One region of the Candidatus Thiodiazotropha sp. CDECU1 genome, then DNA from elsewhere that is predicted to be linked to it. Evidence: predicted binding sites of a transcription regulator. Region 1 holds the regulator's gene; each other region holds the start of a gene.

Evidence for each region. The regulator FliA, encoded in region 1, starts transcription of late flagellar genes. The targets are predictions, from matches to a motif close to GCTAAAGTTNNNNNNNNNNCNGCCGATA.
Region 2: R2K28_RS17970 (methyl-accepting chemotaxis protein) is a predicted target of FliA. The motif match lies at 3,994-4,021, and genes of this name have one in related genera.
Region 3: R2K28_RS07520 (methyl-accepting chemotaxis protein) is a predicted target of FliA. The motif match lies at 3,712-3,739, and genes of this name have one in related genera.

What each region holds. Positions count from the first base shown of each region.
Region 1 covers NZ_OY734020.1:2,722,998-2,730,928, forward strand. The annotation lists gene R2K28_RS12410 (protein-glutamate methylesterase/protein-glutamine glutaminase) at 1-787, opposite strand, end outside; gene R2K28_RS12415 (chemotaxis protein CheA) at 853-3,192, opposite strand; gene R2K28_RS12420 (protein phosphatase CheZ) at 3,264-3,998, opposite strand; gene cheY (chemotaxis response regulator CheY) at 4,024-4,395, opposite strand; gene R2K28_RS12430 (RNA polymerase sigma factor FliA) at 4,463-5,209, opposite strand; gene R2K28_RS12435 (MinD/ParA family ATP-binding protein) at 5,212-6,093, opposite strand; gene flhF (flagellar biosynthesis protein FlhF) at 6,080-7,363, opposite strand; gene R2K28_RS12445 (hypothetical protein) at 7,754-7,931, opposite strand, start outside.
Region 2 covers NZ_OY734020.1:3,926,911-3,934,841, forward strand. The annotation lists gene R2K28_RS17950 (PAS domain S-box protein) at 1-147, opposite strand, end outside; gene R2K28_RS17955 (hypothetical protein) at 315-650, shown strand; gene R2K28_RS17960 (methyl-accepting chemotaxis protein) at 924-3,308, shown strand; gene R2K28_RS17965 (hypothetical protein) at 3,331-3,624, shown strand; gene R2K28_RS17970 (methyl-accepting chemotaxis protein) at 4,158-5,813, shown strand; gene R2K28_RS17975 (chemotaxis protein) at 5,827-6,774, shown strand; partial or broken gene R2K28_RS17980 (transposase zinc-binding domain-containing protein) at 7,263-7,923, opposite strand.
Region 3 covers NZ_OY734020.1:1,644,254-1,652,184, reverse strand. The annotation lists gene R2K28_RS07530 (hypothetical protein) at 1-2,576, opposite strand, end outside; gene R2K28_RS07525 (TlpA family protein disulfide reductase) at 3,001-3,531, opposite strand; gene R2K28_RS07520 (methyl-accepting chemotaxis protein) at 3,910-6,294, shown strand; gene R2K28_RS07515 (hypothetical protein) at 6,327-6,515, opposite strand; gene R2K28_RS07510 (DsbA family protein) at 6,635-7,255, shown strand; gene R2K28_RS07505 (class I SAM-dependent methyltransferase) at 7,309-7,899, shown strand.

The sequences.
Region 1 (7,931 bases):
GTGGTTCGCTGATTCGTACCTGGTATTTGGAGGGCCCACGTTCAACCTGCAGCTGTTTTCCGCCCGGAGCGACCAGACACTGCCCCGCAATCAACAAGTCCCGGTCTGCCGCTTCTTTGATTTTGATTGAACATACCCCATTCAACCGCTCCGCATAGGCACCTGTGAAACTGCCAGGCATATGTACCGCCACAATGATCGGCAAAGGATAATTGCGCGGCAATGCACTCAATACCTGGCGTAAAGCCACCGGTCCACCGGTGGAGGCGCCGATTGCCAACAGCTCCGGTTTCCTACCACCTACACCCGACTGGGATACCGTCATGGGGGTACGACCGGTATGCTGGCGACGGCCGCCAAGCGCACCTCGGACACTGCTCAAACGTGACTGACCTACCGCCCTGACACGTTCCAGCAGCAGTTTGTTGGCCTCTTCCACCCCGCTGCCAAGATTACTCATATCCTTGGGCAGAAAATCCATCGCCCCCGCATCCAGTGCATCCAGTGTCTCCCTGGCACCCTCTTTGGTCAGGGCGGAAAACATCAGGATACGGGTAGGCATCTCCGCCATGATCTTACGCACTGCGGAAATACCGTCCACAATGGGCATCTCCACATCCATGGTAATCACATCGGGTTTAAGTCGTCGGGTACGCTCGATGGCCTCCTTTCCATCCGCTGCAATACCGACGATCTCGATATCATTCGCCTGTGACAATGCCGCGCTTATACGGTTTCGAAAGAATGCCGAATCATCAACAATCAGTACTTTCAGCTTGGCGGCCATTATCCGTTTTTTTCACTCTAGTGATTGTGTGTGTGAGCGGGGCTGCCAACCATGTTGCAAGTTCCTTAAAATTTCTTGGCATACTTCCGCATTAGACCTGGCACATCCACGATCAAGGCTATTTTTCCGTCGCCGGTGATTGTAGCGCCAGCCATACCGTCCAACCCTTGTAAAAGTGCACCCAGGGGTTTGATCACGACCTCTTCCTGACCAATCAGATGGTCGACAACCAGACCGACTTGAATATTACCGACATTGACAATAACCACGTGCCCATTTGACTTGTCATCATCATTGATCGGATTATCCGGAATCAGCCAATTGCGCAGATAGAAAAGTGGCAGGGCGCGTTCGCGAACCATGATAGTCAACTGACCATCGACCACGTTTGTACGCTTCAGATTGAGATTGAATATCTCCACTACACTAGCCAGGGGCAGTGCGAAGGGTTGATCTCCCAAAACAACCATCAAGGTGGGAAGGATGGCCAGTGTCAAGGGTAGTTTGATGATAATGATACTGCCCTGACCCCATTCGGAATCTATCTCCACCGAACCATTCATTTGCGCAATCCGGGTCTTCACCACATCCATACCGACACCACGTCCTGAGACATCGGAGATCTCGGTCTTGGTGGAAAATCCAGGGGCAAAGATAAGATTGAAACACTCCTTGTCATCAAGGCGGGCTGCCGCCTCGCTATCCATCATGCCTTTCTCCACTGCCTTCTTACGTAACACCTCCTGGTCCATACCCTTACCATCATCGGCGATCGATAGCAGAATGTGATCACCTTCCTGGGCGGCTGAAAGTACCACCCTACCCCGTCTCGGCTTGCCTTTTGATTCGCGTTCTTCCGGTTGTTCAATACCGTGATCAACCGAGTTGCGTACCAAATGCACCAGAGGATCAGCCAATGCCTCCACAAGATTTTTGTCCAGGTCGGTATCCTCACCCACCATTTCCAGATCGATCTCTTTCTTCAAACTCCTGGCCAGATCACGCACTACCCGTGGGAATCGGCCAAATACCTTTTTAATCGGCTGCATCCGCGTCTTCATCACCGCCAGCTGCAGGTCTGAAGTCACCACGTCCAGGTTACCTACCGCGTTGGATACGTCCTCATCATTCATGGTTGCCTTCAGCGTCGCCAAACGGTTACGCACCAGCACCAACTCACCCACCATATTCATGATATCGTCAAGCCGCTGGGTATCCACGCGTACAGTGGTTTCGGCGGGAGGTTTACTGCTGGCAGCCTTGGGTGCCGCCTTGGGTTTAGCCTCTGCGGCAGGTTTCTTGGCGGGTGCTGTTTTTGCATCAGGCGCCGACTTTTTCGCAGGCTTGGCTGCCGCTTTGGCAGTAGATTTTTTGGCTGCGGATTTAGCTTTACCCTTGGGGGGCATTTTCTGCGCAGGCTTTGGTGCCTTTTTACCCTCGGTCGTTTCATCCTCATCCGACTTGATCTTATGCGGATCGAACTTCCCCGCACCATGGATCTGATCCAGTAGATCTTCAAATTCATCTTCACTGATATCGTCATCACCTGCAGGGGGCTTTGCCGCTTTTTTCGGCTTGGCCTTTTTCTTGGCGGGTGCTTGCTCATTGCTCAGCTTATCGGGATTGAATTTGCCTTCGCCATGGATCTCGTCAAGTAAGGCCTCGAACTCATCCTCGGAAATATCATCAGAGGCTGCAGGTTTCTTAGCCTTATCTTCTGCCTTGGGTTTACCCGTGAATTTACCCTTGCCGTGCAGTTCATCCAGCAGGTTTTCAAATTCATCCTCGGATATATTGTCATCCTTGCCGGCTTGGGCAGGTTCTTGAATCGCATCCAGCAAGGACTCGAATTCGTTATCGCTTATATCATCCGATGAAGACGGCACACTCTCCGCTGATGTCTCTGCCTCCGCCTCTGCCTCAACCGCCACCGCTGTATCTGTTTCCTCCACTGCTTCATCATCAGCCGACTCCTCTGCAGCGGCCTCTTCTTCCTCTTCCTCTTCCTCTTCTCCTTCCGGCACGGCAAATTTATTCAGTCGCTCGATCAGTTCCGGATCCGCATGTTCCGGCATAATACCTTCGCGTACCTGCTCGAACATGGCATTCACAATATCCAGCACCTCAAGTACAGAATCCATGAGATCCGGACCCACACTACGCTGTCCCTGGCGCAGTATATTGAAGACATCCTCGGCCCGATGGCAGACTTCCACCAAGGGATCTATGGATAGGAATCCCGCACCGCCCTTAATCGTGTGAAAACCGCGAAATACGGCATTTAGCAGATCGAAATCATCAGGTTGCTGCTCCAGGTCCACAAGCTGTTCACTCAACAGCTCTAGTATCTCTCCAGCCTCGACCAAAAAATCCTGAAGGATTTCGTCGTTGACATCGATGCTCATCTAATGCTCCCGGTGGATCACCGAACTTTACCGAATGTTGTTGAAATCTATATCGGTCCTAACCTGAATAACTAAAACCCCAGGCTGGAGAGCAGATCGTCCACATCGTCCTGGTTTGTCACTTGTTCGCCCTGATCCAGACCTGGAATAGCCGGTCCCGCAAGCACTTCAGCTTGGTCTTTATTCTGTTCGGGATCTTCCAGCTTGCTACCGGTGATACGCACCAGCATGACCAGTTTCTCCTCCACATCATGAACAAGGGTGATGACCTTGCGAATAATTTGGCCGGTAAGATCCTGAAAATCCTGAGCCATTAGCACTTCAGACAGGTTTTTGTGCAATTCACCGGCATCACTCTGCGTACTCTTTAGGAAACTTGAAAGTGAACTGCTCAGCTCCTTGAAATCCTCTTTGTTGAGTAATTGGGAACGTAGGTTCTCCCACTGCTCAGCAAGTTCAGCAGATCCCTGTTCAATCTTCTCGATCAGAGGAATACTATGCTCGACAGCAGTGAGCGTCCGATTCGCGGATTGCTCGGTCATGGTAATGACATAGGTGAGCCGCTCCTTGGCATCCGGAATCTCCACATTGGTCATATCGGAGATTCGGGCATCAAGGAGAAAACCGTTGATGGCTTCATGCAGTTCACGGGTCAGGCGACCCACCTCTTGGAACAGGTCGTCGTTTTTCTTTGCTTGTGTCAGATTACCTATCAATCGCTCGGATTCCGCATCATCACCGGCTTCCAAGCTGATAACGAGGGACTTTGCAATCTCTAATCGTTGTTGGTTGTCTTGTTGTCCCATTTTTTACTCCAGACACAGCCTCAATTTAACCCACGCGTTCGAAGATCTTGTTGATCTTTTCTTCCAAGGTCGTGGCAGTGAAAGGTTTAACGACATAGCCGTTTACACCTGCTTGTGCCGCCTCGATGATCTGTTCGCGTTTAGATTCCGCTGTTACCATCAATACCGGCAATGCGGCCAACTTATCATCCGCCCTGACCGCTTTCAGCAGATCGATACCTGTCATTCCCGGCATGTTCCAGTCTGAGACAAGAAAATCGAAATTCCCACTCTGTAGCATGGGTAGTGCCGTGAGACCATCATCCGCCTCCTGGGTGTTGTTAAACCCAAGATCACGCAATAGATTCTTGATAATACGCCGCATGGTGGAAAAGTCGTCCACAATGAGGATCTTCATATTCTTGTCCAATGCTACCTCCATCCTGTTAGTGCTGACGTCCCGTCAACGAATCACAGGCCAACCATTACTCTTCGTCGTGTACCAATGAAAGCCAATCTGTCAGTCGTGACCGCAAACGCAGTGTCGCCTGACTGTGTATTTGACAAACCCTAGACTCACTCACACCCAGTACATGCCCGATTTCACGAAGATTCATCTCATCATCGTAATACATGGCAATAACCAGCCGCTCACGATCGGGCAAGCCAGCAATCGCATCCGCCAATGCCTTCTTGAAGGCGTCTTTCTGCAATCCATCGAATGGTGTATCTGCAGATCCTTCCCTGGCAACCGGGAAGCCATCACTCACTGCGGTCAACTCATCCAGACTGAAAATTCGACAACCCGTTGAATCCCTGAGGATTTGATGGTACTCCTCAAGGCTCATATCCAAGGCATCGGCCACCTCTACATCACGCGCATCTCTGCCCTCGTGGTTCTCGATTTCCCGCATCGCTTCAGCAACCATGCGCGCCTTGCGATGAACAGAGCGCGGTGTCCAGTCACTGCGTCGAATTTCATCCAGCATTGCACCGCGTATGCGGATACCCGCATAGGTCTCAAAACTGGCACCCTGTGTGGGGTCGTAGTTTCTGCTCGCCTCGAGCAGGCCCAACATCCCCGCTTGAATCAGATCATCCGCCTGAACATTCGGTGGCAACCGGTTCATCAGGTGATAAGCGATCCTTTTCACCAGTCCGGCATGTTGATCCACCAGATCATCATAGTTCTGTTGTTGCTGCATGGCGGTGTATGTCGCTAAGCCGCTCACCGTCATACCTCCCCGTATTGGCTAGAAAATTGGATCAATCGTTCGACGAAAAACTGTAAATCGCCACTGACACCCGAGGGTACAGGCCAGTTATCGGCCTTTTTGGCCAAATTCTTGAATGCCTGTGCTACTCGTGAACGTGGATAGGCCTCTACAACCGGTTTTTGGCTTCGCACCGCTTTGCGGAGTTGTTCGTCATAAGGAATGCTGCCCATGTAGTTCAGCATAACGTCCAGGTATTGATCGGTTACCCGGCACATTTTATTGTAAAGATCACGCCCCTCTTGCACACTCTTTACCATATTAGCCAAGATTCGGAAACGACTAATTCCGTGCTCACGGTTGAGCAGCTTGATAATGGCATAAGCGTCCGTGATGGAGGCGGGTTCATCACATACCACAACAATCTGTTCCTGCGCTGCACGACTGAAACTGATCACCAGATCGGAAATGCCGGCAGCCGTGTCGATCAGCAAAACGTCCACATCGTTGGCAACTTCGCTGAAGGCTTGGATTAAACCGGCATTTTCGGCAGGGGTCATCTCAGCCATGTGCTGGATTCCGGAAGCACCAGGGACAACCCTCATTCCCTTGGGCCCGGTGACCAAAACATCCTCCAGTGAGCATTCACCCTGCATCACATGGGACAGATTACGCTCTGCGTGCAAACCGAGGAGTACGTCCAGATTTGCCAATCCCAAATCGGCGTCGAGCAGCATTACCCGGCGACCGAGTTCGGCGAAGGCGACCCCCAGATTGGCAGAAATACTGGTCTTGCCCACACCACCCTTACCACCGGTGACAGCAATCACCCTCACCGGTTCCGGGTTAATCATCCTGCGCAACCCTGTTGCCTGATCTTCGATCTGTTCAGACATGTGCATGTTCATTCATTCCCCCGAAAGCCATCGCCAGATACTCCTCATCTGGACTGCCACCCATAAGTTCGGATAGCTCCACTGCATGCTTCATCAACCTATCCGCATAGGCGTTGTGTATATCCTCCGGTACCCGCTGACCATCGGTAACGAAGGCCAACGGCAGTTTTGCTTCGAGAACAGCTGAAAGCACGCCCCCGAGGGAAGCTGCCTCGTCCATCTTGGTCAAGACAACACCAATCGGACTGACGATATCAAATGCTCGAATGGCATGACTCAAGGCTGACCGCTGGGTGGTTGCAGAGAGCGTAAGCAGTGATTTCACGGGGTGGTTTCCTTTGCTCAATAGTGCCAGGCGTTCCGTCAGCTGGAGATCTCTCTGCCCCATACCGGCGGTATCGATCAAGACCAAACGCTTATCCGCAAAGGCGTGCAGGGCGTTGTTCAGCTCTTCCGGAGTGGTGACGCTGCGAACCGGCACATCCAGGATGCGGCCATAGTTTTGTAACTGCTCCTGGGCACCAATCCGGTAACTGTCGGCCGATATCAATGCGAGATGGCGGTTACCGTGACGCAGGCAGAATCGGGCGGCCAACTTGGCAATGGTGGTGGTTTTGCCGACACCGGTCGGCCCCACCAGGGCAAGGATGCCGCCCTCATCAAGGAGATCCTGCTTTACGGCTGGTATTTCAGCACCGAGCTGGGTCAGGGCCTGGCGCCATGCCTGTTCGGGTGTCTCGGCGTCCTCGACACGATAGGCCAACTCCTTACAGTGACCCGCATCCAGACCCAATGCCATCAGGCGGCGGATTAAATCCTGTGTCTGGGGGCGACGATGTCCAAGATCACGCCATGTCAGCTCAGAGAGTTCGTTCTCCATCATACGACGCAGTGCCTGCATCTCACGCCGCATCTCCTTCAATACCGGATCCTGACTCCATTCGACTCGAGGCTGTTCCTGCCTCTGAGCCGGCTTGGAATCACGGTAGTCTTGCTTGGGCTTTTCAGACTGATCTGAAACGGTGTTGTTCAGGTAAGCTGATCTGGCTGCGCTTGAGAGGCTGGCACTGTCATCGGTCAATGTTCGAGGATCAGATTCGATGCTTGTTGGCTGAGTTGTGTCGAATGCGGATTCGTCGTAGTCCACGGCGGCCACCAACTCAATCCCGCCCTGCACGTTCTTGTTGGAGAGAATGACTGCGTCTGCACCCAGCGCCTCACGCACCTGGCGTAGGGCCTGCCGCATATCAGAGGCAAAAAAACGTCTTATCTTCATAGTCCGCATTCCCCGGCGATTGCCCTGCATTGAGCTTGCGCCATTCAACCTGCCAATCCACTCTCCGGCTCTGTTTCCACGCCACCGGTCCTTGCCGGCTGTCGTAGAGGCCATTCACTCCCACTGAGGGTTTATTACTATGTTTGCAAAAACTGTTCCAATCATGAATAGATCGGAATTAATTATTTATTTTCTTTTAATACAATAGGTTGGAAGATCCGATGCGAACATGTCGGAGCTCCGTCAGGGCTGTTTAAGACGCCAGTCAATTGACTCCCCAGGACTACTCCGCCAAGGTTTCGGCACTGATTTGATTGATAATCATGCCTGACACAGAAAATTGACATGCTGGTCGAAGAGAACTTCAGCTGAGATCGCTAGAGGGGAGTTTTACCTGGCGTCAGCAATTGCCTGGGTGATCGTTTTGACCTCTGTACCCTTGCGATAGAGATCGAGTGATATGACTTTTTCCGGCCACAGGTGTTTGATCTCGAATTGAGCCCCTGCAGACTCCAGGGTGTAGGTGAGCGCCTCCGCGTGCTCCCGACTCACCAGTTGAAACTCACAT
Region 2 (7,931 bases), 1.2 Mb from region 1:
GTTACGTACCAAGCCAATTCCCACCGGGCTGGCATTGAGCAAGGATGCCCTTTCGGTGAGTTTCTCATGCAGCAGCGCCTCGGCCTTCTTCATGCTGGTCGATATCCTGTTGTAGGGCGATCCAGTAAAGCGGCCGTCCATCGTCATCACGTATCCAGGCTGAGAGTATTAGAGTATGAGTATAAGAAGAATAACCGCTATCAACCATGTATATCAAGGCAGAAAACTTGAGCCTGGATATGCCTGAATCATCCATCTTTCCAGTCTCATTCTATGCAATCCCCTGGATTTCCGGCTGAATCCGCCCGCTTCCAATGCCTTCCCGTCCTTCCGGCTTAGTTCAGGCAACAGGCCGGCAAACTGCCACTGGGGGGCTGGGCACGGCTCGACTCCATCTACGGCGGACGCTGGGACCGCTGGCGGCCGATCCCGGTCAAACTGGCCATCAGCCAGTTCATGGAGAAGGATATGGAGGGCGTCAGCCACTGGTTCGACGTCACGCCAGGCAAGTGGATACAGGGCCTGTGGCCCGTTGGGAGCATGAACGCCGGGTCTACGTAGTGACCATTACGCCGGAGATGGAAGATGCGGTGCATGACCGCTGGCCAAGAATATTGAGCGGTAACCAAACACCGCCGCGAAGGAAATAATCCCGCCTTAAAAAAAACACATCGAGCGCTAGAGCGCGATACCGTTCACGTTAACGCCGGAACAGAGTTAAAGAACCTCGCAGACAGACCGATATCCCTACTCAAATAGAAAATCTGAAAGGAATTTCTGGCCCATAGTCACCAAATTCCTTTACACAGACAAAAACAAACAGCGCCTGTATGTGGCCCACTCGTGAAGCACGGGCACACGCATCAAAGAATATAAAGCAGCGCAGACACCCATGAAAAGCACTTTGATACCGGGAAACGACCATGCAAAAACTATTCAGCAGTTTGACCATTCGCACTCGATTGTGGATCGGCTTCGGCCTCATCCTCGCAGTGCTCACCATGAGTTCCGCAATTACACTGTTCAGCCTCAAGGGCGTCGGCGAGAAAATCGAAGACGTTGTACACGACAAGCAGCATACGCTTATCCTGGCTGAAGACCTGTCAAGCTATCTGGAACGTTCCGCAGCCTCCCTCGGTTTCCACCTGCTTACCAAAGAGTCCCACCATCTGGATGAGCACAAGCGGCACCTGAAGCAGGCCTCGAAACTGTTACAGGAACTCCAGGCAATGCCGGCCGTCATCGAGAGCAGCCAGGCATCACAACTTGTATCGAATATTCAGACCAAGCTTCAAACCTTCGAATCCAACGCCAATCACCTGCTCAGCGAATCGATAACTTTTGAAAAGAATTTCCCAGGCATCGCTTTTGCCAACGATCAGATCAACCCCCTGAGCCGTACCCATCTGCAACTGACTTCAGAGATGATCCTCTCCGAAATGGAAGAGGAACCTGACGACGAGCGCAGGCAATTGCTGTTCGAACTGACTGAACTGCGTTATGCCTGGAGCAACGTCATGAACGGTATACGCGGTTATCTCGCCTTCCGCAGTGACGCCAGCATCGACAACATGAAGCTCTACATTGAACGCATTGACAGCTTGCTGCTGGAGCTGAAAAAGAAGGAAGATTTGTTGACCCTGGAACAGTCAGACGCAGTGGAACAGTTCGGCGGAAGCTTTAGCCTGTTCAAACAGCGGGCGCAAAAGATGCAGGAGATCCACGGCGGTAAGAGCTGGCGCAGTGACGCCTGGCTGCTCAGCAGCGAATTCAATCCCGCGCTTGAAGAGTTACACAACGACCTGGCTGATCTGGTCAAGCATCAAGAGACAACCATCAAAGAGACCAGTCAGCAGTTAATGGATACAGCCGATTCAGTCGACAGGCTGGTATTGGGACTGCTCATCTTCGGTCTGCTGGCGGGACTGCTGATCAGCTGGCTGATTTCACGCGCCATCTGCAAACCCATCGTGTTCGCAGCGGACACCATGCAGGACATTGCACACGGTGAAGGCAATCTGATGATTGCTCTCGACAGTAAAGGCAAAAACGAACTCAGTGAACTTGCCGAGGGCTTTAACCAGTTTGTCAGTAAAATCCGTAACCTGATACAGCGTACCGCCCACTCCACCGAGTCGGTCATCAGTGCAGTGGCACAGACTTCGGACAACACCCGCCTGATCATTCAACGCGTGTTGGAGCAGGAGCAGGAGACCGACCAGGTGGCCACAGCCATGAACCAGATGGCTAGTAGTATCACCGAAGTAGCGCAAAACGCCGCCATCGCTGAGGAAGCAGCCGGCTCAGCTAATCAGGAGACCCTGAACGGTCGTCAGATGGTGCAGGAGAGCGCCGACGCCATCAATGAACTGGCAACAGAAGTGGAGCAGGCGGAGCGGACCATCCAGGAAGTGGAGCAACAGAGCGAACATATCGGCACGGTGATCGATGTAATCAAAAGCATAGCCGAGCAGACCAACCTGCTGGCGCTCAACGCCGCCATTGAGGCAGCTCGTGCTGGCGAACAAGGCCGCGGTTTTGCCGTGGTTGCTGACGAGGTGCGCAGCCTGGCCAACCGTACCCACGAATCCACCGGCGAGATCGAATCCATGATCCAGTCACTGCAGAGCGGCACCCAACAGGCCGTTGCGGTGATGGCCACCGGCCGGGAAAAAGTGGACCGGAACGTGACCCAGGCGAGTCACACTCTCAACTCCCTGGACCAGATTAGTAAGGCGGTCGATACCATCAATCGCATGAACTCCCAGATCGCCACCGCAGCGGAACAACAGCGTGCCGTATCTGAAGAGATCAAGCAGAACATCTTCAATATCAACGACCGCAGCAAGCAGACTGCCCAGGGCGCCAAGCAGACTTCGGAAACCGTCAGCTCGCTGGGTCAATTTGCAGCCAATCTGCAGGGAGTCATCCAGCAGTTCAAGTTCTCCGGTGACGGCGGGCTCGATTTCAGCGCCGCCAAGTCGGCCCATCTGGCCTGGAAAGCACGCCTACGCGACTTCCTGGACGGTAGAGATGCCTTGTCCCATGAGGAGGCTGTCTCCCATCACGACTGCATCCTCGGCAAGTGGTACTACAGCGAAGGGCTGGAAAGGTATGGCGAGGTCGCCGAGATGCGGGATATCGAAGCCCCCCACAGCAAACTGCATCGCCTGATTCAGGAGATCATCAAGCTGAAGGAGGCTGGCAAAGACCAACAGGCAGAGGCGGTCTACCAGGAGATAGAACCCCTGTCACAAACCATCATCGGCTTATTGAACAGCGTGGAGTCGCAGATCAACCAGGCATGATGAGCTGTCGGGCCATACCGACGTGGTCCCGGTCGCGGGCCAGGACTGGTCCAGCGACCCCTTCTCGGTGCTGGAAAAAGACGGCCGGCTCTTTACCAGCGTGATGTCCTCGCTGATTGAACAGGCGGTAGAGTTTCAACGGGAGCAACATCGTCACTATCAGAAAAAAGTGGCGATTGCTCTAAACCTCTCGGTGCGGTTGTTAAACGATACCGGCTTTCGAAAACAGCTGTTTGAGCATCTGATCGCCCAGGACTTCCTGCCTGACAGCCTGATTATCGAGATCACCGAAGATAATGTGCTGTGTTGTGGCTGATAATGTAGAGGCGCATGGTTAGGTTTAACTGAAGTATCAGTGATGTTATTTGTTTGTAGTAAGAACTGTCAGTATTGTTTTGCCACCCGTACTTAAAGTAACTTTTTTACCAGATTTGTAATCTACTACCATAAAGCACAACGGTTCATTATGTTAGTTCGGTCTGTGATTGATCTGAGTGTCGAAAATGATGCAGGTGCAGCTCTTAGTGTAAATATGGCAACCCGGAAGATTTGGTGCGATGTAAAAAAACTGTGATGACGAAGGCTTCTCATTGCTCTATCTTTTTGAGTTATAAAACCCTATTTTTCGTGCGATTATTGGACAGCTCAAAAGGGGTATTTCCCTGGATAATTCTGCTTTATTATTTGTAAAGTTTCCCTGGGTCCGGTCGCTACTTCGTTTTAAGTCACCCGAAGGTCCCAGATCCCGTCCTTCACCTAGCATTCTGCTTGTGTTCAATCGCCCAATCCCCGCGATTTTTGTTCAAACGTCGAATAACGAATATCACTCTTTGGTAAGGGGGTAGCATTATGGGCTTGATGAATCAAATAACTATTCGTGCACGTCTGATATTTTTAGTTGGATTTGCTGCGGTAGTCATGCTTGTCATTAGTTCGCTAGGCATATACGCAATGAAGAGCGGAGAAGCGTCAATGAAAACTGTCTACGAGGATCGACTGATACCGACTGGCCAGATCAGTCAGATCATTGAATTAATGCGGGAAAATCGAAGTCAGTTGCTCTTCTCCCTTCAGCATGATCCCAACTCAAAAACCGCTGTTCTGCATAAGCATAATGTGTCGCTACATTTAAAAAAGGTAGATCAAAATATAAAAACTATCGATGAAGTCTGGAAAGAGTATATGTCGACATATCTGACACCGGACGAGGAAATACTGGCGCAGAAATTCACTCAAAAGCGCGCCATATTTGTTAATGATGGTTTGAGGCCGGTAATAAAGTATATCGAGAGTGGCGACTACTTAAACTCCGCTATTCACTTGTCGAGCAAGACAAACCCGGCATTTGAAGCTGCTCATAAAGTTGCTGAGGATCTTTGGCAATTACAACTTGATGTTGCAAATTCGGAGTACGAAAAAGCTATGGAGCGCGATCACCAGATTGGCATTGTTTTCATTTGCCTGATTCTAGCTGGTGTTGGTTTTCTCATATTTCTCTCCGTTATAACCATTCGAAGTGTCTCAGAGACAGTTAAAAAGCTAAATAACGCTGCTAATGGAATGGCAGAGGGGGATCTTACAATTCAATGTGAATCATCATCAAATGACGAGCTTGGGCAAGTTATTAGCGCATTCAATGACCTAGGTAATAAATTCCGGAGTGTTATTACAGAGTTGAAAGCTTCGACTATACAGTTGGCTTCTGCGGCTGAGGAGACTTCGGTTATAACCAGCGAAACAAGTCATCGAATAAAGCAACAGCAATCCGAAACAGAACAGGTTGTAACTGCCATGAATCAGATGACTATAACCGTTCAGGACGTAGCTCGGAATGCCGGAATGGCTGATGGAGCAGCACATGACGCAGATGAAAAGGCTAACGAGGGGATTTCAGTGGCTGCTAGCGCACTTACTGCGACGGAGGATTTGGCCAAAGAGGTTCAACTGGCTGCAGATGTAATTCAAAGGTTGGAGGCAGAGAGTGACAGTATAGGTGCGGTAATCGACGTTATTCGAGGGATCGCAGAACAGACGAACCTGCTTGCGCTCAACGCTGCAATTGAAGCGGCGAGAGCGGGAGAACAAGGCAGGGGATTCGCCGTAGTGGCTGACGAGGTACGTACCTTGGCAGGTAGAACTCAACAATCCACACAGGAAATACAGGGCATGATAGAGCGCTTACAGCAGGGTGCGAAGGATGCGGGAGCGGCAATGAATCAAGGACAGGATAAAGCCAAACATAGCCTGCATCAGGTTGAACGAGCAGATGAGGCACTCAACGAGATCAGCCATGCGGTGGCCCGTATAAAGGAGATGAATTCACAGATAGCCACTGCTGCAGAGGAGCAGGGTACCGTGGCCGAGGAGATCAACCGCAACATAGTTGCTATAAGTGATCTCTCGTCTGAATCTGCACAGGGCGCTGAGGAGACATCACAAGCAAGTAGTGAGCAGGCCCAGCTTGCTGTAAGTCTGGATAAACTTGCCATGAAATTCACGGTTTAGTCTGGGGGGAGATATGTCAAAGCTTATGCAATCTATTGATGCGAGAACTCAGCTTGCTGGAACTAATAGGTTGGAGGTCTTATTGTTCAGCTTGGGTAAAAATGTAACAAGCGGGCGTGAGGAAGTTTTTGGTATCAATGTGTTTAAGGTCAGGGAAGTTATGCATATACCTGAGATAACGCAAGCCCCTGATATGCCGAAGGCAGTAGAGGGTATGGTGAGCTTGAGAGGCAGTATGGTGCCAGTAATCAACCTCTCAGAGTTCTGTAATCTTCAGGCTGAAGAACAGCCTAATATCCTCATGATCACAGAGTACAATAAGCATGTACAAGGTTTTCTAGTTCACGCAGTGGACACAATAGAGCGTTTGAACTGGGATGACGTCAAAGCGCCTCCTTCAATGATTACAAGTCAGATGAGTGGTCTTGTAACCGCTGTCTCTGAGTTACAGGATAAGCGTCTGGTCATGATTATGGACGTGGAGAAAATACTCGCTGAAACTGCCGGCTTTTACGAAGACCAAAATATATATAGTGGTATTGAGCCTCATAAGGGTCGCAGCAGCATAACTGTCTTATTTGCCGATGATTCAAGTGTGGCAAGAAGCCAAATTAAACGTACACTTGATCGCATGGGTATTCTGCACATAGGCGTTAGAAACGGTGCAGAAGCTTGGGATAAGTTAAACGAGCTAGCGGAGAAATCAGACGCAGATGGTGTGATGATAACTGACACAGTAAATTTCATCCTGACAGATGTCGAGATGCCTGAAATGGACGGCTATGTCTTAACGAGAAAAATTAAAAGCGATGATAGGTTTAAGGATATACCGGTAGTAATGCACTCATCTTTGACCGCTGAGGCTAATCAATGCCTGGGCAAGGGCGTGGGTGCTGATGCGTATGTTCCGAAATTCGAACCAAAAGAGCTGGCGGCTACTTTGGAAGGGCTGCTTTATTGAAGCGTTTCATCTAACTGCCATCTGTCCTCTCCGTCAATTCTAAGCGATTGTTACGAAAGTAATGAGTGATCACACAGTCACCCTCGGCGAGATTACAAATTGCAGTCTTCTTTCAGAAGCGGGAAGGAAACCGTGCTTCAATATGCTTCACTAGACGAAGAGGCTCTGTGTATTTTTTTCTGCCAAATTGGTGGGGGCGCACGATCGATATTCACCAATCGGGGGGGTGATGTACAATAATCCCGGCTTATCTATATAAAAGTATAAGGAGAATAACCGCTATCACCCATGTATATCAAGGCAGATAACTAGGGCCTGGATATGCCTGAATCATCCGTCTATCCGTCCTCAATCTATTCAATCTACTGGATTTTCGGTTGAATCCGCCCGCTTCCACTGCCTTCCCGTCCTTCCGGCTTAGTTCAGGCAACAGGCCGCCAGGCGGCCTATCCTTCTGTTGCTGTGCCGTGTAGAGAAGTGTGAAACCCGGCAACCCGATGGCTGATCGTATGCACCAGCTCTGTCAATTCCTGCTGGTTGGGTGCGCATGTGGAAATGCACGTTCAAATTGAGCGCACTGCCGAATCTTTGGATCAGCGTCACCGCACCAGTCTGCGCGGTTTTTCGAGTGAATCCCTACTTCTTAATAAGATGGGACGATATGGCCCTGTAAACGATCCCCAGTACCCGCCCCATCAGTTGCGGACGGCTGGCGAACAGGAACCGTAATTGAAATGGGAAGCTCAGCACCCACTGGCGTATCGGTTGCTTCGGTAATACCTCATCGACCAGCAGCGCTGCGCTTTCGGCCATGCGTCTGGCGCCACGGCTGGGGCAAAATCCACGGCGCTTGCAACTGAATGCCACCAGGTGTTCATGATGACAGTGGGTGCATTGCACCCGCAGGAATCCGTGTTCCAACCGCCCGCATTTGAGGTAATCGGCAAATTCCTGTTGCACATGCAGGGGCAACGACTTGCCCTGCATAGCCATCACATCCCTGAACTCCGGGTAGCATTGTTCAATGATCTGGTATAGGAGGGTCTGTTCCGGCCGGTGCCGTTTATAAGAGGGGCTGTGTGGCGACCGGTCGTGATCGCGGCTTGAAGCATATCGTTCTCCATTCCATGGAGCGCTCGATGTTCTCATATTGTTCT
Region 3 (7,931 bases), 1.1 Mb from region 1:
GTCTGCTGGGCAGCGGTCACACAGTCGTCGGTGGTACAGAAGTCCAGGATGCTGACACTGAAGTCGCCATCCCCATCGAAGCTACCGCAGATCTGGAAATCCGCATTACCATCACCATCACAATCGGGACCTGGTGCCGCTGCACCTGTGGTACATGCGGTGGCGTCACCAGCCACCTCAATGGTGGCCAACTTGGCGTCGATGGCCGGATCGGTACTGCCACCCAGGTAGGCGCAGAGACCCGGATCACGGCGCCAGATGGCCATTGTCTCTTCCGAAGTACGAATTGCACCGTCCTCAGGGAACACATTGGGATCCCGAGGATCGAGCCAGTCCAGGGCCTGCTGTGTATCTACCCCAACTGCAGCGGCAATATCATCCAATGAGGCCAGGGCGCGTATGTTGCTCGCCCCTGGACCGGGTATGCCATCTATCAGGCTCTCCATGTTCTCCTGCTTCCAGATCTCCTGGCTCAGCTGGTTGTGGCAATTGGTGCACCAGATACCCCGGTCGTCGCGATCGCTGCCCGCAAGACCCGCCTGATTACGGGAGACATTATCCCGCAACCATTCACCAATGGCGGTCAAGTGTTCAGGGGTTCCCGCACCGTCGATATCCTTGAATGGATTGGAGTGAACGTCACGGCCGACGAAACAGCCGCCCGCGCCCAGACGGTTATCCGTACTGGCATAGAAGTTGTCGCCACTTTCGGTAATAGGATAACCGGCCATGTCGCCATTGGAACGGTGAGCGGGATGACAGCCCTGGCAACCGCCGAAGCGGCCGAGACTGTCGCTGAAGGCGATGGGGCCACCCTCGCCGACACCGCGATGGGTCTGATGAATCGCCTCGGACATGGGCAGAATCACTTTGCTGCTCCCATCATCATCGGTGAACGATGCCGATTTGACCACCGCAATGACATTGTCCGCATGGCAACGCTGGCAGAGCACGGTGGTATTACCGATACGGGTGCTCTGGGCGAATACGGGACGATTGTTCTCCGCCGACAGATCGGCGGCCAGTGCATCGCACTCCGCCGGTGTGCCGCAGGCCGGGTAGTTGTCCAGGAATCCAGTACCCTGGTTCTTGTCATGCAGGCCGAGAATACTGATGGCGGCACTCTTGAGGCGCGGATACCAGTCCGAGTCGCCTGGCCCTATGTTGTAGTAACTCATCCAAAAGTTATATTCCTGCTGAACCTTGGACCAGATCTCATCACCGCTCTTATGGGGTGAATTGGTGGTATCCACCTCTGAGTGGCAACGTTCGCAGTTGGGGATATCGATGGGCGCGGTGCCGAATCCCTCCACCGGCGCGCCATTCTGCAGCACCGGATCACCCATACCGCCATAGGCATTCTCATCGTAGTGACGCAACCTGGCCTTCATCGCCACGAAAGGACGCACCGAGTCTTCGAACATCGCGCCCGGGTCGGCAAAGAAATTGATGGAGTCCTCGAACGGGGTCAGGGGAAGCCCCAGGGCCTCCCAGATACGTGGCGAGGTGAGGGTGATCGGCAGGTTCTCCAGCACCTTCATCTGGGTATAGACAACGGTGCCGTGCTCGCCGGAGAAGGTCAGTACATTGCCCTTGGAAGCACCGCCGCAATCATTAAGTACAGCAGGATTGGTCGGTACGCCATCCGGGTGGGAGACCGGTCCCATCGGGTGCAGACCGGCACCGCAATCGTCCGGATACTCGATGTGGCCGGTTACGCCAAGCCGGATCTTATCGGACTCAGCCGTCGAACCGGTGGGATTGGAGCCTTCCAGGTCGGCGTAGATATAGAGGTGATTCCAGACCGCATTCCAGTAGTCGTCGGTGGGATCATTGAAATCGCCGTCACCCAGCATGGCGCCGCTGACACCGTTCCAGGTCGGGTTGCCGTCTTGGCCCGAGAGCACCAACGAACCGTCCGGATTGACCGCCGCGGAATCGGCGAGGGTGTTCCACATCAGCAGTGAATTGCCCTCGGTGGCGCTGATCAGTGTCGAAGTCTGGGGTACGACGTTGGGACGAGTTTCCCGTGGTTGTGCTTCATGCCAATACTCGAGGACATATTTCTGGAAATCCCCGTTTGCATCGAGATCGGGATCCCGCAGTACAGTCTGTCGTCCCAGGGCATCGAGACCTTCAGCGGGGTCCCCCTCCAGGAGTCGCGCAAAGGCTGTCTGGCCCTCATCACTCTGCTGCGTCTTCACAACCTGGGCCAGGATCGAGTTATAAGGAGGCAGCACGCAACAATAGGCGAACTCGAAACCGGTACAGTGCATACCGAGTTCATAGTTCATCATGATGTTGAAGGTATTCTTAGGACGCAGCGCCAGGCCGTTGCCACCACCCCCTTCTGAGTTTTCCTCATCTTCAGAATTATCCCTGTCCTCATCCTTGCTGCTCTTATCCTCCTCACTTCTGTACTTCTCGTTGCTGTACCTCTCGTTGTTGTACTCCCGCTCTTCATCATCATCACTTGCCCAGGTATTACCCGTGGCAACAACCAACGTGAGGATTAATGAAATCGCGTATGTTACGAAGCGATAAGTTTTATTGGGTAGTAATTGATTGCACTTCATAACCAAACTCCTCCACTTGCCTGTATGGTTTCTATTACTCGCAGGTTGTCAATCCTGGCGGTCTTGTGCTGTTGTTGTTATTGCACACTACTTGCAATGATCCCCCGACCAATAGCTGCCACTGACTAGTGTGTTCATTCCATCTAATTGTTTTTATGTACTTTTTGTCCGACATCACAGAGACGGCATTTATTAATTTGGGCAGGTTATCCCAAAAAGTAGCAAAGCAAGATTAAGAGTGACTTAAGATGAAGTGATGACTGGGAAATTTATTCCTAGGTAGGTATTAATATGTGATCCAGTTCATATTCTTTTTTTTTTTTAGAAATCGACACGTTATTTCACTTCACATCCTCAACACTCATTTTCGATGCGAGTGATCCCAAAGCTATTCAGCACAACATAGGAAGTTGCCAAACGCACCCTACTCCTGTATCAATTGGTTAACAATCGAAGTGATCTCATCACTATCCCACTCAACCGGACCAATTGCCTTATGGCGTAAGCGCCCCTGGGCATCCACCAGAAAACTGCTGGGAAAGACCTTAACCTTCCATGCATTGCCCGCCTCTCTTTTTGGATCAAGAAGGACAGGGAAAGTAACATTCAAGCGTTTTGCTATGTTACTGACACGACGCTTGTTTTCCTCTACATTGACGGCGAGGATGACAAATTCCTCCTGGCTCATCTCCGCTGCCAGTCTTATCAACGACGGCATCTCTTCAATGCAGGGTGGGCACCAGGTTGTCCAAAAGTTGACTAAAACCGTTTTGCCTTTGAGATCACTTATTCGATAGCTTACCCCGTCCAGATCCTTAAGATTCAATGCAGGTGCAGTATGGACAGTCTCCATTGTCTCAAGCCATCCACCTCTCGCAAGCCCGCCAGCTGAAACCAATAACAAGATCAGTGCTGGTACGAGATAGAGAAAATCCGATCTTTTTAAAAGTCTCATGATGTTGCGTATTACCCAGTCAGTGTCAGCAGCGCGATAGACGGATCCGGCATTTTGCGGAACGCCATTCCTCCTATCGACATAATAATATTCTTATAAAATATCATTAGCTTTATGATATTGAAGTATATTTCATTATTCACAAGGTGTTTTTTTTCAAGCCAACTCGGCCTGCCACACTCTAAAGTTTTAAATTTCGAAGACGATATATCCTGCAACCAAGGAGTATATGGGTTTGATATTGGAGCATCATATTTAACCCCTGGTTCACTGTAATAATTACACAGCTAGCACGTGAACAATGTTTCACAGCGCTATACATATTAAAAAACAGCATATGGATTTGGAGTAGGAATGGTCCATATCAGGGAAAAGATCATGTCAATTCTGCACAACCTATCGATCCGCACAAAGCAGTGGTTTGGCTTCGGGCTCATCCTCTGCGTGCTTGGTGTCTCGTCTATTTTCACCCTCATCAGCTTGAGTAATGTTGAACAGAGTGTGAATGGTGTGGTGCTTAAAAGCCAGCCAAGGTTGATCTTGACTAAAGACCTCGCGAGTAGTTTAAAACAGTCTGTAGAGTCTCTGGGATTCTATCTCCTGACAAAGGAAGATACTCATTTAAAGGATTTTTCAACTAAAAAGGAGCAGACTCATTACATTCTTCAATCACTTATAACAAAAAGTGTAGAGGCGAAGGATAACGTCGCATCTCAACTGCTCGTGCTGCTGAACGATGAAGTAAAGCAGTTCGACCAGACTGCTGAGGCTTTACTCAGCCAGACAGCGACATATGAGGGTAACTTCCCTGGCATTGCCTATGCGAATGAGCATATTAATCCTATCAGCCGTAATCAGATGCAACTCACATCTCAGATGATTATATCTGAAATGGAGGAACCCGCGGACGAAGAACGAAAACAGATTTTGAATGATCTTACCGAGTTGAGGTATGCCTGGAGCAATATCATGAATGGTATCCGGGGCTATCTCGCCTTTCGCAATGAATCAAATATAAACGACCTGAACCTCTACCTTGGAAGAGCAAAAAAACTCGTTGACAAGCTCAATGGGATAAGTGATCTGCTGACCCTGGATCAATATGATTCCATCGAACAATTCACGCATAATCTGGCCCAATTTGATAACCACTATAAAGAGCTTCTAGAGATTCACGGCAGTGATAAGTGGCGCAGTGATGCATGGCTGGTACGCAGCCAGATAACTCCCCTGCTGACAATAATCGATCAACAGCTTGGTCAGCTTGTGGCACACCATGAGTCCACGATTTCACAAACCAGTCAACGTCTGATTGAGGATACAAGTTCAACCACTACACTTGTATCCAGTCTTTTGCTGCTTGGCCTGATAATCGGGCTGTTCATAAGCTGGTTGACGACACGACTCATCTACCATCCGATTCTGGATGCGGTCAGGACCATGCAAGACATAGCCAATGGCAATGGCGACTTGATGAAACAGCTTGATCAGAAAGGCAATGATGAACTTGGATTACTCGCTGCAAGCTTCAATCAGTTTGTCGGCAAGATCCGTATCCTGATACAGCAGACGGCACAATCGACTGAATCGGTTATCAGCGCTGTCGCCCAAACATCAGAAAATACCAGCCACATCAGCCGACGTATCCAGAAGCAGGAACATGAAACAGAACAGGTGGCGACAGCCATGAACCAGATGGCGAACTGTATCTCGGATATAGCGAAAAATGCATCTGTTGCGGAAGAAGCCACCAAAGCAGCCTCCACCGAGGCGCAATCCGGCTGCACGATCGTTAAGCAGACTGCGGATGCAATTCAGGCGTTGGCAGATGAAGTGGAACTTGCAGAGAAAACAATTCTGCAAGTGGAACAGGAAAGCGTGAGTATAGGATCTGTCCTGGATGTGATCAAAAGTATCGCTGAACAGACCAATCTACTCGCCCTCAATGCTGCCATCGAAGCCGCAAGAGCAGGTGAACAGGGACGCGGCTTTGCTGTTGTAGCCGATGAAGTTCGTGGACTGGCCAACCGCACCCATCAATCCACGGGTGAGATTGAGACTATGATACAGGCGTTGCAGAACGGCACGCAACAAGCGGTATCGGTCATGGCCGCCGGCAGAGAGAACGTGGATAACAGGGTGCTGCAGGCATCGGAGACGCTTCACTCCCTCAGCGAGATAAACAAAGCGATCGGGACCATCAACGAAATGAATACCCAAATCGCCACAGCTGCAGAGGAGCAGTGTTCGGTGGTCGAAGAGATAAACCTAAACATCACCAATATCAGTGAAAACAGCAAACAGACATCCCAGAATGCCAAAGACACCTCTGAAACCGCCAACGACTTGGGAAATCTTGCCTCTGATCTACAACGCGTTGTACAACAATTTAAATTTTCCGGTGATTCAAGTTTCGATTTCAGCTCGGCAAAGTCTGCCCATCTGGCATGGAAGGCCAGGGTGCGCTCCTTCCTCGATGGTAAACAATCCCTGACCCACGCGGAGGCTGTCTCACACCATGATTGCGCCCTTGGTAAATGGTACTACTCTGAAGCACTCAGTCGGTATAGCGAAATATCAGAGATCCATGCCATTGAACAGCCTCATCAGCAGCTACATGCCTTGATAAAAGAGATTATCAGCCATATGGAGAGTGGCGACACGGACAGGGCAGAAATGCTCTACAACGAGATCGAACCCCTGTCTGCCAAGATCATAGGACTGCTCAACAGGGTTGAACGACAGATATTGGAAAGCGATTAATGGTTAGGGATCGGCCTGATCGTCAAACAATCTCATTTTTCGCTGTTGCCGCCATGTCTCTGCCATATCAGGACACCGATTGTGGTAACGCCGAGGGCGACACCGGCTGATAGCAACATACGCGCCAACCACTCCGGCCAGGCCGGTTCAGGTGTCAGTAATGCCATGCTGCCGATGACTATCAACCAGAACGATATTTTTGCCAGGAGCGCGGATTTCAACTGAATTCTGCCTTACAGCCAGTGTACTGTCTCATACCATAAAATCTATCGACAATCATAATTCTCGAGTCGGATATACTCTTATAGCATATCCTATAAGCGCTCGAAATAAGACCGGCATGCCTCATCTCTACTATATCCACGATCCAATGTGCAGTTGGTGCTGGGGGTTTCGCCCGGTACTCCAGGCACTTATGGCAGGGCTACCAAATACCATCTCAAGCAGTTACCTGTTGGGAGGACTGGCCGCGGATACCTCTCAACCGATGCCTGACGAAATGCAGACCCGCTTACAGGTCACATGGCGGGAGATAGAGAAGAGAATACCAACTGCTCGATTTAATTTCGATTTCTGGACACGAAATACACCCAGAAGAGCCACATACCCCGCCTGTCGCGCCGTCATCGCTGCCAGAACAATGGATCCTGAAACAGAACAGCCCATGACACTCGCGATTCAGCAGGCCTACTACCTGCAGGCAAGAAACCCCTCGGATGACACTACCCTCATCGCGCTGGCAACGAAGATTGGCCTGGACAAACAGCAGTTTACCCAACTGTTAAAGCACCATTCCACACAGCAGATACTCGAGTCCGAAATAGGACAAGTACAGCGGATGGGGGTGCGCAGCTTCCCTACGCTGGTACTTCAACATGAGAAAAGTCATTGGCCGGTCGCCATTGATTATTTGAATGTGAAGCCGATGCTGACCCTCATCCAGGATATCCTGGTTGACTGATTTAGCCCTGCCGGGATTGACTTGAAGATAGTCTCGGGTAACACTCCGCCACCATGTTGAGCAAAGAGAAACTGAACAGACTGCGTGAAGATATCATCTTTACGGACGAACTGGCGGGTGAGCGTCTGCAATTTCACACCACCTGGGGCATCTTCTCCCCACGCGAAATCGATGAGGGAACCCGGCTACTGGTGGAATATATGCAGATTGCCCCCACGGACGACTGTCTCGACCTGGGTTGCGGTTATGGTCCCATTGGTCTCTACATGGCACGTAAGGCACCGAAAGGAGAGACGTTGATGGTCGACAAGGATTTTATGGCCATCAAATACAGTAATGCCAATGCCGAGCACAATCAATTGACGAATGCCAAAGCCATCCTCAGCAACGGTTTTGAGCATATCGATCCGGCATTACAGTTCAACATTGTAGCGTCCAACATTCCAGCAAAGGTGGGCAAGGAAATGCTATGCCTTATCCTGCATGATGCCATGCACCGTCTTAAAGCTGGTGGAAAGCTCTATGTCGTGACCATCAATGGTTTAAGGCAATATATGAAACGCAATCTTAATGAAGTTTTTGGCAATTACAAAAAGCTCAAACAGGGTAAAACCTATACCGTTGCATTGGCCATAAAACAGTGATTATTTCCGGTTTTTACCCGCCAAGCGAGGGT